One region of the Microlunatus capsulatus genome, then DNA from elsewhere that is predicted to be linked to it. Evidence: predicted binding sites of a transcription regulator. Region 1 holds the regulator's gene; the other holds the start of a gene.
What was found. The regulator LexA, encoded in region 1, represses DNA repair genes until DNA is damaged. The targets are predictions, from matches to a motif close to TCGAACANNTGTTCGA.

Region 1 (7,361 bases):
CGCACCTGGACGGCGAGGTCACCGAGGAGGAGGCCCGCGCCCAGACGGTGCAGGGCACCCGCCGCTTCGCCCGCCGGCAGGGTGGCTGGTTCCCCCGCGACCCGCGGATCACCTGGCTCGACTGGGACCGGCCCGACCTCGTCGACGCGGCGCTCGCGGTCGCCGGGCCCGACGGCGAGGGTGCCGACCGGCCCCCGGGCGGTGCGGGGGAGGCCGCGCCGGCTCTGGGAGACTGAGCCCATGCGCAGGTGGTCGTTCAGCAAGGGTCACGGGACCGAGAACGACTTCGTGGTCCTGCTGGACCGCGACGACACGATGCACGTCGGGCCCGCCGAGGTCCGCTACCTCTGCGACCGGCACGCCGGGATCGGCGGCGACGGCCTGCTGCGCGCCGTCCGCGCCCGGCACGTGCCCGAGTGGGACGGCGACGGCGCCCTCTGGTTCATGGACTACCGCAACGCCGACGGCTCGGTGGCGCAGATGTGCGGCAACGGCCTGCGGGTGTTCGCGCGGTTCCTGCTCGACCACGACCTGGCCAGCGGGCCCACCATCCCCGTCGCCACGCGGTCGGGGCTCAAGGAGGCGACGGTGCTGCCCGACACCCGCATCCGGGTGTCGATGGGTCCGGTCCGCGTCGAGCAGCCGGGCACCCCGCTCGCCGTCCGCACCGCCGACGGCGCCGAGCACGCCGTGCTGCCCGCCGACGTCGGCAACCCGCACGCCGTCGCGTTCGTCGACGACCTGGCCGCGCTGGACCTGACCCGCGCGCCGCGGGTGCCCGACGGCGCGTTCCCCGAGGGCGTGAACGTCGAGTTCGTCCGGGTCCTGGGACCGCGCCACCTGGCCCTGCGCGTGCACGAGCGGGGCGTGGGGGAGACGCGCTCCTGCGGGACCGGCACCGTCGCGGCGGCCGCCGCCGCGCGGGTGCACGCCGGTGACACCGCGCCGCTCCCCGTCACCTATCGTGTCGAGGTGCCTGGCGGCGAGGTCGAGGTCGAGCTCGCCGAGGACCAGGCCCATCTGACCGGCCCGGCGGTGCTCATCGCCCACGGGCAGGTCCTGGTCCCCGAGGAGGGGTAGTGGCAGTCCTGGACACGTTCTCGCTGGCCGGCAAGGTCTCGGTGGTGACGGGGGCGAACCGCGGCATCGGCCGTGCGCTCGTCACGTCCCTGGCGGAGGCGGGCAGCGACGTCGTCCTGCTCGTCCGCGACGCCGAGGCCGGCGCCCGCACCAAGGCCGAGGTCGAGCAGCTGGGCGTCCGCGCCCACGTCGTCGTCGCCGACGTCACCCACCCCGACGAGGTGCAGCGCGCCGTCGAGGAGTCGGTCGCCGGCCTGGGCAAGGTCGACGTGCTGGTCAACAACGCCGGCTACTGCGTGCACCGGCCCGCGCTCGAGGTCACCCCCGAGGAGTGGAGCTCGGTGATGGACGTCAACGTCACCGGCGTCTGGAACTGCGCCCAGGCGTTCGGCCGGGTGATGGTCGAGCAGGGCAGCGGCGCGATCATCAACATCGGCTCCATCTCCGCCCAGATCGTCAACCGGCCGCAGCACCAGCCCGGCTACAACGCCTCCAAGGCCGCGGTGCACCAGCTGACCAAGTCGCTCGCCGCCGAGTGGGCGCCGATGGGCGTCCGCGTCAACGCGCTGGCCCCCGGCTACACCAAGACCGAGATGGCCCCGGTCGACAGCCCGGAGTTCCGCCGGCACTGGATCGAGGACGCCCCGATGCAGCGCTACGCCCTGCCCGAGGAGCTCGGCCCCAGCGTCGTCTTCCTCGCCTCGGCCGCCTCCGGCTTCATCACCGGTGAGGTTCTGGTCATCGACGGCGGGTACACCCTCTTCTGAGCGGAGCGGTGGTCCGGCGCCGGCGGGGTGAAATCCCCTCGGCGCCGGTTGTCGCCCCGTGAGACCCTGGAGGGACGATGACTTCACCTGAGCCGCAGCCCGTCAGCCCGAGCGACGCGGTCGAGGACGACCTGCTGATCGAGCGCCTCGACCCCCGCGACCACCCCGAGTTCGCCCGGCCCGCCCGGCCCGCCCCCGGTCCCGACGACTCCTACGACGGCGACCAGCAGGACCTCGCCGACCGGCAGTCGCTGCGCCGCGTCGCCGGCATGTCGACCGAGCTCACCGACATCACCGAGGTCGAGTACCGCCAGCTCCTGCTGGAGCGCGTGGTGCTCGTCAGCGTCTGGACCACCGGGACCGCCGCCGACGCCGAGAACTCCCTCGCCGAGCTCAAGCTGCTCGCCGAGACGGCCGGCTCGCAGATCCTCGAGGGCCTGGTCCAGCGGCGCAGCCGCCCCGACCCCGCCACCTACATCGGCAGCGGCAAGGTCGAGGAGCTGCGCGAGGTCGTCGTCACCACCGGCGCCGACACCGTCATCTGCGACGGCGAGCTGTCGCCGGCCCAGCTGCGCAACCTCGAGGACAAGGTCAAGGTCAAGGTCATCGACCGGACCGCCCTGATCCTCGACATCTTCGCCCAGCACGCGCAGAGCGCGGAGGGCAAGGCGCAGGTCGAGATGGCCCAGCTCAACTACCTCAAGCAGCGCCTGCGCGGCTGGGGTGGCAACCTCTCCCGGCAGGCCGGTGGGCGGGCCGCCGGCGGCGCGGGCATCGGCGGCCGCGGCCCCGGTGAGACCAAGATCGAGACCGACCGTCGCCGGATCAGCAGCCGGATCGCCAAGCTGCGCCGCGAGCTGCGCGACCTGGACAGCACCCGGCAGACCGAGCGGGCCGAGCGCCGTCGGCACGAGGTGCCCTCGGTGGCCATCGTCGGCTACACCAACGCCGGGAAGTCGAGCATGCTGAACCGGCTGACCGACGCCGGCGTGCTGGTCGAGGACGCGCTGTTCGCCACCCTCGACCCGACGACCCGGCGCGCGACCACCCCGGACGGCCGGGTCTACACCCTCACCGACACCGTCGGCTTCGTCCGGCACCTGCCGCACGACCTCGTCGAGGCCTTCCGCTCCACGCTGGAGGAGTCGGTGCAGGCCGACCTGCTGCTGCACGTCGTCGACGCCTCCGACCCCGACCCCGAGGGCCAGATCCGCGCGGTGCGCGAGGTGCTGGCCGACATCGGCGCCGGCAAGGTCGCCGAGCAGATCGTGCTCAACAAGGCCGACCAGGCCGACCCGGCCGTGCTGACGACGCTGCGGACCAGCTACCCGGGGGCCGTCATCGCCTCGGCGCGCACCGGTCGCGGCCTGGACGAGGTGCGCGCGGCGCTCGAGTCGCGGCTGCCGCGCCCCGAGGTCGCGGTGCGGGTGCTGCTGCCCTACGAGCGCGGCGACCTGCTCAACCGGATCCACCAGGCCGGCCAGATCGTCAGCCTCGAGCACACCGAGGAGGGCACCGTCGTCGACGCGCGCGTCCTGCGCTCCCTCGCCGGCGAGCTGGAGCCCTACCTGCTGGCCGCCAGCGGTCCTGCGTCCTGAGGCCCGTCCCGCGGGCCCGGTCCGGTGCCCGCGGGCGCCGTCCACAGGGCCCGCGGGTTCGGTGTCCCCAGGGCCTGCGCGGAGGAGGGGCGCTGTCGGTGGAGGCCGTTAGAGTTCTGCGGTGACTCCCGCTCCGACCACGACCCGCCCCTGGGCGACCCGGGCCGGGCACCGGGACGTCCTCGTCGCCGCCGTCGAGAAGATCGGGGGCGCCGAGCGCCCCGGGCAGGTGGCCATGGCCGACGCCGTCGACGACGCCCTGGCCACCGGCCGCCACCTGCTGATCCAGGCCGGCACGGGCACCGGGAAGTCCCTCGGCTACCTCGCGCCGACGCTGGTCCGGCTGGCGGGCTCGCGCGAGCGGATCGTCATCGCGACCGCCACCCTGGCCCTGCAGTCCCAGCTGGCCGACAACGACATCCCCGCGGCCCTGGACGCCGTCCAGAAGGTCACCGGCAAGCGGCCGAAGCACGCGGTGCTCAAGGGCCGCACCAACTACGCCTGCCTGCTCCGGGTGCGCGACGGCAGCGAGACCGACCAGACCACGCTGATCAGCGCCGCCGACCTGGCCAGCACGATCACGCCGAAGGCGACGCCGGAGTCGGCGCTGGGCGCCGAGGTGCTCGCCCTGCGGGAGTGGGCCGAGGAGGAGGCGGGCTCGGGCGGCCTGGCCGACCGGGACGGCGCGCCCAGCCACACCGACCGCGGCTGGCAGCAGGTGTCGATCCCCGTCCGCGAGTGCCTCGGGGTGCAGCGCTGCCCGTTCGGCGACGAGTGCTTCGTCGAGAAGTCCCGGGAGGCGGCCCGGGGCGCCGACCTCGTGGTCACCAACCACGCGCTGCTGGCCATCAACGCCATGCACGGCGGGACCGCCCTGCCCGAGCACTCCGCCGTCATCATCGACGAGGCCCACGAGCTGGTGGCCAGGGTGACCGGTGCCGCGTCGGCCGAGCTGACCCCCGCCCAGATCGAGCGGGTGGCCCGGCGGGCGATGGTGCACCTCGACGACGACGTCGCCCTGGACCTGCTGGAGTCGGCCGAGGCCCTCCGCGGGGCGCTCGAGGGCGCGCCGCTGGAGCGGGTCGAGGACGCCGCCTCCGGCTTCGTCGAGGGCTGCGGCGTCGTCCGCGACGCCGCGCGCACCGCCGTCAGCAAGCTGAGCGGCGGGGACGACAAGTCCGACGGCGAGCGCCGGCAGGCCGCGGCAGCGGTCAAGGAGGTCTTCGACGTCGCCGAGCGGATGGCCGCCCTGCACGCGACCGACGTCGTCTGGGTGAGCGACTCCGAGCGGATGGGCCGCGCCGCCCGGGTGGCCCCGCTCAGCGTCGCGGGGCTGATGCGCAGCGCCGTCTTCGGGGAGGCGACCACCGTCCTCACCTCCGCCACCCTCAAGCTCGGGGGCGAGTTCACCCAGATGGCGGGCAGCGTCGGGCTGCGGCCCTCCGAGCGCGACGACAGCGCCGACGAGCCCGCGAGCTCGGTCGCCGACACCGACGGCGCGACGGCCGACGACGACGCCCCGGTGCGCTGGCGCGGGCTCGACGTGGGGTCGCCGTTCGACTACGGGCGCCAGGGCATCCTCTACCTCACCCGCTCGATGCCGGCCCCGGGCCGCGACGGGATGCCGGCCGAGGTGCTGACCGAGATCGCCGAGCTGGTCTGGGCGGCGGGCGGGCGCACCCTGGGCCTGTTCTCGTCCCGGCGCGCCGCCGAGGCCGCCGCGGTGCACGTGCGCAAGCAGCTGCCCAAGCAGACGGTGCTGTGCCAGGGCGACGCCCAGCTCTCCGAGCTCACCCGCCGGTTCGTGGCCGAGGAGCAGACGAGCCTGTTCGGCACGCTCTCGCTGTGGCAGGGGATCGACGTGCCCGGGCCGACGTGCTCCCTCGTGATCATCGACCGGGTACCGTTCCCGCGCCCCGACGAGCCGCTGACGCTGGCGCGCCAGCGGGCGGTCGCCGAGGCCGGGGGCAACGGGTTCATGAGCGTCGCGGCGACGCACGCCGCGCTGCTGCTGGCCCAGGGCGCCGGCCGGCTGATCCGCCGGACCGACGACAAGGGCGTCGTGGCCGTGCTCGACCCGCGGCTGGCGACCGCCCGCTACGGCAGCTTCCTGCGCGCCTCCATGCCGCCGATGTGGCAGACGAGCGACCGGGAGACGGTGGTGCAGGCGCTGCGGAGGCTGTCCGGCCAGGCCTGAGGGCCGGCCGGACGCCCGCGCGTCAGACCTTGCGGAGGACGGCGACGACCTTGCCCAGGATCGAGGCGTGGTTGCCGTCGATCGGGTCGTAGGCCGGGTTGTGCGGCATCAGCCAGACCTGGCCGTCGCGCCGCTTGAACGTCTTGACGGTCGCCTCGTCGTTGAGCAGCGCGGCGACGATGTCCCCGTTCTCCGCCGTCGGCTGCTGCCGCACGACCACCCAGTCGCGGTCGCAGATGGCGGCCTCGATCATCGAGTCGCCGCGCACCTCGAGCAGGAACATCGTGCCCTGGCCCACGAGCTGGTGCGGCAGGGCGAACACGTCCTCGATCCGCTCCTCGGCCAGGATCGGCCCGCCGGCCGCGATCCGGCCCAGGACCGGGACGTGCACGGGGGCGGGGTAGGCGTCGCCGCGGCCGGTGTCGTCGGTCTCCACCTCGGCCAGCACGGGGGGCCGGGGCGTGTCGGCCACCGCCGGCGCGACCGGGCGGGCGTCGCCCTCGCCCGGCAGCAGCACCTCGAGCGCCCGCGGCCGGTTCGGGTCGCGGCGCAGGAAGCCCTTCTGCTCCAGGGTCTTCAGCTGGTGGGCGACGCTCGAGGAGCTGGCCAGGCCCACGGCCTCGCCCATCTCCCGGATGCTCGGCGGGTAGCCGCGGCTGTCCACCGCCTCCTTGATGACCTCGAGGACGCGGCGCTGGCGCGGGGTCAGGCCGTGCGCGTCGGCCGGGCCGTCGGGCAGCGAGCGGACCGTCCCGCTGGTCCCCAGCTGGGCCTCGACCTCGGCCGCGCTGGGCCGTCCGCGCTTGCGCGTCCGGGGGGCGGGTGCGGGCCCGGTCGGGGAGGTGGGGTCGTCACGGTCTGCCATGCGGCTGAATCTAGGGAAGCCCCCGGGTGAAATCAAACACCTGTTCGAGCGTGTCGCGCCCGCGTCCTGCAGGCGGGCGCCGGGCTCGGCGCCGAGAACTGTCAGTGGTCCCTGGTGGGGTGAGGACATGAGCACCTCCGGAGCGGCGACCCTCGACCTCGGGTCGAACACGCTTTCGAATGTGCTTGGCAGCCGCCGCCCCGTGCGGTACAAATCAAACACACGTTCTATCGAACGTCTGTTCGACATCTCCTGAGGAGCTCGACCATGGACGTCACCACCCTCGAGGCACCGCTCGGCACCACCGCGACCGGCTCCCGCAGCACGGCCCGGACCGCCGCGCCCACCCGGGCACCGGGCCGGCCCCGCCGTCGCACGGGCCGGGGGACCGGTCCGCAGGCCCGGCCCGACCGTCCGCTCGCCGGCGGCACCCGGGTGCCGCGGCCGCAGTCCTGCGCCGTCGTGGCGCCTGCGGTCTCCGTGGCCGCCGCCCCTGGCTGGCGGCTCACCGAGCGGGGGATCGCCCTGGTGCTGGTAACCGGCCTGTTGGTCGTCACCGCCGCCCTCACCGTGGTCGGCCTGACCGCCCTGCGCGTCACCGGCGAGCGCTACGCCGACGTCGGCCAGACGGTCCTCGTCCAGCCCTGAGCTCCCCACCGCCCGCCCGGTCGATGACGACCCGTCCGGCCCCGGCGGCGGGCAGAATGGCCCCGTGAGCACCCCGTCGTCGGCCCCGACCTTCCGCGCCACCCGCGGACTGGGCTACCTCGCCGGCACGGCGGTCTTCGGCGTCGGCGTCAGCGGCGTCTACGCGGCGACCGGCCTGGGGCTCCCGTGCCCCTTCCTGATGGCGA
Region 2 (7,361 bases), 1.0 Mb from region 1:
GGAGCGCCGGGCGGTCGACGCGATCGTCGCGGCCCCGGCGTCCGCCGACCCGGTCGAGGCGGTCGTGACCGGCATGGTCGCGGGCGCCGCGCCCCTCGACGAGCACCGTCCGTACTCGCTGCTGCGCGCGGCGGCCATCGCCGGCAACGCGAGCCTGGTGGAGCGCGAGCTGCTCAAGCTGGCGACGCTCACGGCCGCCTCGGCCGAAGCACTGCGGACCCGCGGGGTGCCCGAGCCCGACGCCGCCCTGGCCGCGGAGGTGGGTGTCACCGCCTTCAAGGTCGGCTTCGCGCGGTGGCTCGGCGACGAGCCGCCCGGGGACCTCACCACCTGCATCCGCACGGCCCTCGACCAGCTGCGGCGGCTGGCGGCACCCGCCGCGGCGCCGGACCCGGTCGCCGCCGACCGGTGAGCGAGGACCTCGACCCCGTCGCCCGGCTGCAGCGCTGGGAGGCCTTCGGCGCGCACTGGCAGGTGGTGGACGACGACGGCGCCCGGGTCACCGTCGCCCTGTGCCGGTGCGACGGCGGCGAGGAGGTCGACCGGCTCACCTCCGACGCGCCGGGCCTGCGCGCCTTCCTCGCCGGGCGGAGGAGCAGCGCGGGCGAGGGCTGAGGCCCTGCGACAGGCTCAGGGCGCGGGTGGGCGAGACCCCTTCGACAGGCTCAGGGAGCGGTGCGGCCCCTTCGACGGGCTCAGGGGCCCTTCGACGGGCTCAGCGAGCGGTGCGGCCACTTCGACGGGCTCAGGGAGCAGTGCGTGACGCGGTGGGGTAGGGCGTCAGAAGAGCGTCGGCGCCTCCTCCACGGCCGGGGTCGGCACCGCGGCCGCCGCCCGGGCTGCGCGGGGGACGGCGCGCAGCCAGGCCGGCCGGTCGAGGCCGTGCCGGCGGATGGCGCGGCCGGCGCGACGGGCGAGGTCCTCGGCGTAGGAGCGCAGGACGTAGGAGCCACCGCGGTAGAGCTCGGCGTAGGCGTCGACGAGGTCGGGCCGGTGCTCGCCGAGGTGCTGCAGGAACCACTCGCGGCTGCCGGGCCGCAGGTGCAGGGCGAGGACGGTGGCGCTGGTCGCTCCGGCCGCGGCGACGTCGGCGAGCACGGCGTCCAGGTCGTCGTCGGAGTCGGTGATCATCGGCAGCACCGGCGCCACCAGGACCTGGCAGGGCAGCCCGGCGTCGGCGATGGCCCGGACCAGGTCCAGCCGGGCCCGGATGCTGGGGGCGCCGGGCTCCAGCACCGTGTGCAGGTGCTCGTCGACCAGCGCGATGGAGACGCCGAGGTTGACCGGCACCTGCGTCGCCGCGTCGGCCAGCAGCGGCAGGTCGCGCCGGGCCAGCGTGCCCTTGGTGAGCACGGAGACCGGCGTCCCCGAGCCCGCCAGCGCGGCGATGATGCCCGGCATCAGCCGGTAGCGGCCCTCCGCCCGCTGGTAGGGGTCGGTGTTCGTCCCGAGCGCGACCGGCTCGCGGCGCCACGACGGCCGCCGCAGCTCGCGCTGCAGCACCTCGGCGACGTTGGTCTTGACGACGATCTGGGAGTCGAAGTCGGCCCCGCTGTCCAGGTCGAGGTAGGTGTGGGTGCCCCGGGCGAAGCAGTAGACGCAGGCGTGGCTGCAGCCCCGGTAGGGGTTGACCGTCCAGCGGAACGGGGCGGCGCTGGTGCTCGGCACCTCGTTGAGCGCCGAGCGGGCCAGCACCTCGTGGAAGGTGATGCCGGCGAACTCGGGGGTCTGCACCGTGCGCACCAGGTCGGCGATCCGGCCCAGGCCCGGGAGCGCGCCCGCCGGGCCGTCCGCGCCGGCCGTCGTCGCCAGCCGCTGACCCTCCCACCGCATGCCGGTATTAGAACACGTGTTCGACCACCGGGTCGAGAGCGGCGGCGGCGACGCCCGGAAGCACACGTCAGGGCCGTCGGGCGCGGCCCCGGGACGGTCGTCGCCCCGGGTGCGATAATCAGCCGTGCTCATCCCCCAGCGCGGCCGCCGTCCCGGCTCCCGCACCCCGGCTCGGGCCACCCGTCTGCGGCCCGGCCGACATGCCTGAGGGCACCTCCCCCGGCGCGCGGCCCCGGCGCCCGATGCCCGGCCCCGCCTACCGCCTCGCCGCCCTGGCCGCCCGCGTGCTGGGCTTCGGCGACGCCACCTTCGCCCTCGTCGACGGACCCGTGCAGGGCGTGATGGCCTCCACCCGGCCGCGCTCGGACGCCGACGGCCAGGCGGCCGCCCGGCTCAGCGAGGTCGTCGCGGCCACCGCCGCCCCCGTCGTCGTCGGTGACCTCGGCGCCTCCTCCGACCCGGCGACGGCCGGTGCCAGCGGGGCCTTCGTCGGGGTGCCCCTGCTGGACGCCGCCCAGGCCGTCGTCGGCGTCCTCTACCTCACCGACATCGTGCCGCGCGAGGTGGACGCCGCCGAGCTGGAACTGCTCACCGACTTCGCCGCCGTCGCCGCCGACCAGCTGGACCTCACCCGGCGGGCCAACAACCTGCAGGGACCGAGCGAGCGCGGCGCCGCCGCCCTGGTCCGCGCGATCGGGCACGGCGAGATCGTCCCCTGGTACCAGCCGATCGTCGAGCTGCGGACGGGCCGGTTGGTCGGGCTCGAGGCGCTGGCCCGCTGGGAGCACCCCTCGGGCGCGCTGGACGACCCCGGCGTCTTCATCCCGCTGGCCGAGCGGACCAACCTCATCGTCGACCTCGACCGCGCGGTGATGCGGCGGGCCTTCCTCGACCTCAGCCGCTGGCGCCACCGGCACCCCTCGCTGCGGGTCAGCGTCAACCTGTCCGGGCGCCACCTCGACCAGGACGACTGGGTCGACCACGTCCGCCGGGCCGCCGCCACCGCCGAGCTCGACCCGTCCGCGGTGACGCTGGAGCTGACCGAGACCGTCCGGCCCACCGGCCCCGGGCTGACCGCCGACACCGTCGAGGAGGTCCGCGACCACGGCTTCCAGGTCTGGTTCGACGACTTCGGCACCGGCTGGGCGTCCCTGCAGGAGCTGGTGGCCTACCCGCTGGACGGCATCAAGATCGACCGCTCGTTCGCCGCGCAGCTGGGCCGCCACGTCGACAACACCGTCGTCCGGGCGATGGCCACGGCGGCCGCGGAGCTGGGCCTGAAGGTGACCATGGAGGGCGTCGAGACCCGGGAGCAGGCGGCGATCTCCCGCGAGCTGGGCTGCGACTTCGGCCAGGGCTACCTGTGGTCCCGACCGCTGCCGGCCGCCCGCATCGAGGCGCTGCTGGTCACCGACGACGGCGAGCTGCCCGTCCTGGGCTGAGCACCCCCGACACGGCCGCCCCGCTCAGCGCGTGACGGCCTGCTGGGCCAGCTGGCCCAGCACCTCGGTGCCATCGACCAGTCCGCCGAACAGCTCCCCCTGCCCCAGCTCGCAGCCGACCCGGCGCAGCAGCTCGAGGTCCTGCTCGGTGGTCACGCCCTTGACCGCGGTCAGCAGCCCGAAGTTCCGCACCCCGCGGACCATCAGCTCGAGCAGCCCCTCGGCGGCGCGCGAGCTGTGGTCGAGCAGGGTGCCGTCCAGCTTGACGGCGTCCAGCGGCAGCGTGGCCAGCCGCCGGACCGAGCTGTGGCCGGCGCCGAAGTCGTCGAGGCTGACGGGGGTGCCACCGCCGCGCAGCCGGGACAGGTGGTGCAGGACGGCCGGGTCGTCGACCAGGCCGGTGTCGCTGATCTGCACCATCAGCTGCGGCGCCGGGGTGCCGGAGGCGTCCAGAGCGGCCCGGACGTCCTCGAGGATCCGCGGGCGGCCCACGTGCCGCACGGAGACGCGGACGCTGACCCGGACCCCGCCGAACCCGGCGGCCTCCCACTCCGCGATCTGCTGGGCGACCCGGAGCAGGGCCCAGGCGTCGAGGTCGAAGATGAGGTCGGTGGTCTCGGCCACCGGGCGGAAGTCGGGGACGGGCACCAGGCCGACGCCCGGGCGGTCCCAGTGCAGGATCGCCTCCCAGCCCAGCGGACGGCGGGCGACGAGGTCCACCACCGGCTGGAACCGCAGCTGCAGCTGGTTCTGCCACAGCGCGTTCCGCAGCCCGCGCTCCAGGTCGACCCGGCCCTGCAGCTCGCGCCGGAGCCCGGCGTCGAACACCTCGGTGCGGCCGCGTCCCCGGTTCTTGGCCCGGTAGGCGGCCGTGTCGGCCTCGACCAGCAGCGCGTCGGCGTCGGTGCGGGCGTCCTGGCTGATCGCCACGCCGACGCTGGCGCCCACGCTCACGGCCTCGCCGTTCGCCAGCACGATGGGGGCCGAGACCTCGGCGATCAGCCGCTCCCCCACCGCGACCGCGGAGCGCTCGTCGACGACCGGCTCCAGCAGCACGACGAACTCGTCCCCGCCCAGCCGGCCGACGACGTCGCCGCCGCGGACCACCGCCTGCATCCGCCGCGACACCGTCCGCAGCACGTCGTCGCCGGCCCCGTGGCCGAAGGTGTCGTTGACCGCCTTGAAGCCGTCGAGGTCGACGAACAGCAGGCCGATCATCGCGCCGCTGCGCTGCGCCCGGTTCAGCGTGCCGGTGAGCAGCTCCAGGCTCTGCGCACGGTTCGGCAGCCCGGTGAGGGAGTCGTGCGCCGCCTGGTGGGCGAGCTCGGCCTGCGCCTCCTCCCGGCGCCGGTCGGCGGTGACGATCTGGTGGATGGCCACGTTCATCCGGGCCACCACGAGCAGGAACATGACGACCGAGGCGGCCACGACGGCCCAGATGTCGAGGGGCACCCCCAGCACGTGCTGGACCGCGAGCGTGCCCGGCGCGACCAGCACGGCCGTGGCCGTCGCGATCTGCCGGCGGCGGCTGAAGACCGGTCGGCCCGGGGGTGCGGTCTGCGAGAGCGTCCGCATCGAGGGGTGCAGCGCGGCCGCCCCGACGAGCACGTAGGAGAACAGCCAGATGAAGTCGATGGGGCCGGTGCTGCCGATGGACAGCAGGCCCAGGGCGGTGGCGGCGGTGTCGGCGATGATGACCAGGCCGACCGCGCTGACGAGCATCCGCAGGGCGGCCGTGTGCGTCCCCGGGGTGATCACGAGGGCGACGAGCATGGCGATGATCGTGATGTCGAGCAGCGGGTAGGCGGCCGCCACCGCCGCCGCCAGCCACGAGTCGGCCGACTCGTCGAGCGTCGGGCGGGCCAGCAGCACCCAGCACAGCAGGTAGAGCCCGACGGCGACGGTCAGGCTGTCCAGGGCCCCCTCGACGTCGCGCCGGGGGCGCCGACCGCGGGTCAGCAGGAACAGGCTGAGGCCCAGCAGCGGGTACCCGGCCAGGTAGACGGCGTCGGCGGGCGTCGGGAAGGCGTCGGTCGGGGCCACGGCGCCCTGGACCGTGCCGACGAGGTCGGCGAGCACCCAGGTCAGCTGGCTGGCAGCCAGCGCCTGCCAGGCGCGCGGCCGCTCCGGCTGGTGCAGCCGCAGGCCGACGAGGACCCCGAGCGCCCCGACCAGCCCGGTCGCCACGTAGAGGACCTCGCGGGCCAGGCCGGCGGGCAGCACCTGGTGGACGCCGATGAGGGCCAGGCCGACGGCGACGAGGACCAGCCAGCCGTAGGGCCGCCGCGGCCCACCCCGGAGGGGGTGGGGTGCGTCCTCACCCATGCTGACGGACGAGGACCGGGCGCTTGGAGCGACCCGTCGGGAGCGTGGCGGCGACCGCGGGCGCCTGCGGCGGCAGGCCGTCGACCACGCCCGGGGGCGTGTGGAACAGCCACAGCGAGAGCGCCCGGTAGGTGTCCCAGTCGTGCGCCGGCACCCGGAGGGAGACGTGGTCGACGCCGTCGGCGTGCTGGACCCGGACCGTCTCCAGCTGGAGCTCGGCCGCGCCCGGCAGGTGCAGGGTGACCAGGCCGGCCGTCTCGGCGAGCGCGCCCTGGGGCAGCTCGACGGCCGCGCCGCCGACGGAGACGTCGACCAGCTCGCCGCGCTGCCCGTTGAGGTTCACGGGCGCCCGGACCGGAGCCCGGTAGGCGTTGCGCCGCGACGTGGCGTAGGCGGAGCTCTGGATCCGGCGCAGGCCCAGGGTCAGCACCACCAGCGCGAAGGCCAGCCAGACGCCGCTGGCGATCGTGCCGCCGGCCGTGACCTCCCACGGGACCCGGCCGGTGAGGCCGAGCAGGCCGTAGACGACGACGAAGACCGTCAGCCCGACCAGCGCCCAGAGGACGCCGGGGACCTTGCCGCGCGCCCGCCCGCTGGCGCCGGACTTCGGCGTCACCTGGAACGTCAGCTCGCGCCGGGTGAGCAGCCACCACAGGCAGGACAGCCCGACGGGCACCCGGAGGATGCGGAGCGCGAACGCCGTCCGCCAGCGCAGGTGCATCCGGAACAGCCGCTTGGCACCCCAGAGGCGGGTGCTGAACATCAGCAGGAACGCGACGGCGAAGGCCAGCGGCGAGGCCGTCGAGGTCCGGGCCCCGCTGACCAGGACGGCGGCCGGGATGAGGAAGGAGACCGCGGTGGCCACGCCCTCCAGCCAGTACAGGGTGCCGCCCAGGTACTCGTAGTAGTTGCGCCAGGACAGCCAGCGCTTGGCCGCCCACAGCCGCTCGGTGACGAGCACCTGCATCGAGCCCATCCCCCAGCGGCGGCGCTGGAGGAGGTACTGGTCCGGCGTGCTGGGCGCGAGCCCGACGGCCACCACCTGGTGGTGGTAGGTCGTCTTCCAGCCCGCCCGCAGCAGGTTGAGGGTGGTGTGCATGTCCTCGACGATGGTCTCGGTCGAGACCCCGCCCACCCCGGCCAGCGCGTCGGTGCGGATGAGCGAGGTCGACCCGCACCAGAAGGGCCCGGCGCCGTCCTTGTTCCGGGCCGGCATGAGGACGTAGAAGAACATGCCCTGCTCGCCGGTCTCCCCGTCGTCGTCGAAGGCGCCGACGTTGTAGTAGGCCTGCGGGGCCTGCACGAGGGCGATCTCGGGGTCGTCGAACCAGCCCAGGGTGTCGGTGAGGAAGGTGGGCAGCGGCACGTGGTCGCAGTCGAGGACGGCGATGACGTCGACCGGCTCGGCCCCGGCGGCCACCTCGGCCTGCAGCAGGGCGAGGGCGTGGTTCATGTTGCCGGCCTTGGCGTGGGTGTGCTCGTCGCGGCGGACGTACCGGGCGCCGTAGCGGGTGGCCATCTCCTCCACCCAGGGCCGGTCGCCGTCGTCCAGCACCCAGGTCTGGTGGGCCGGCTGCAGCTCGCAGGCGGCGGCGATCGTCGGGGCGATGACCTCGACCGGCTCGTTGTAGGTGGGGATGAAGACGACGGCGCGGTGCCCGGGCCCGGCGACGGTGACCGGGTCGGGGCCGACGGTGTCGATGTCCCACAGGGTGATGGTCCGGAAGAGGATGCCGGCCAGCGGGACGGCCTCGAAGGTCA

Region 2: JOF54_RS14225 (Rv2578c family radical SAM protein) is a predicted target of LexA. The motif match lies at 1,842-1,857, and genes of this name have one in related genera.

What each region holds. Positions count from the first base shown of each region.
Region 1 covers NZ_JAGIOB010000001.1:4,086,374-4,093,734, forward strand. Annotated here, with positions in the region: gene miaA (tRNA (adenosine(37)-N6)-dimethylallyltransferase MiaA) at 1-236, shown strand, start outside; gene dapF (diaminopimelate epimerase) at 241-1,080, shown strand; gene JOF54_RS19000 (SDR family NAD(P)-dependent oxidoreductase) at 1,080-1,847, shown strand; gene hflX (GTPase HflX) at 1,925-3,445, shown strand; gene JOF54_RS19010 (ATP-dependent DNA helicase) at 3,681-5,642, shown strand; gene lexA (transcriptional repressor LexA) at 5,665-6,507, opposite strand; gene JOF54_RS21655 (hypothetical protein) at 6,775-7,155, shown strand; gene JOF54_RS19025 (DUF2752 domain-containing protein) at 7,220-7,361, shown strand, end outside.
Region 2 covers NZ_JAGIOB010000001.1:3,074,157-3,081,517, reverse strand. Annotated here, with positions in the region: gene JOF54_RS14235 (TetR/AcrR family transcriptional regulator) at 1-412, shown strand, start outside; gene JOF54_RS14230 (hypothetical protein) at 409-615, shown strand; gene JOF54_RS14225 (Rv2578c family radical SAM protein) at 781-1,833, opposite strand; gene JOF54_RS14220 (EAL domain-containing protein) at 2,076-3,275, shown strand; gene JOF54_RS14215 (putative bifunctional diguanylate cyclase/phosphodiesterase) at 3,300-5,600, opposite strand; gene JOF54_RS14210 (glycosyltransferase family 2 protein) at 5,593-7,361, opposite strand, start outside.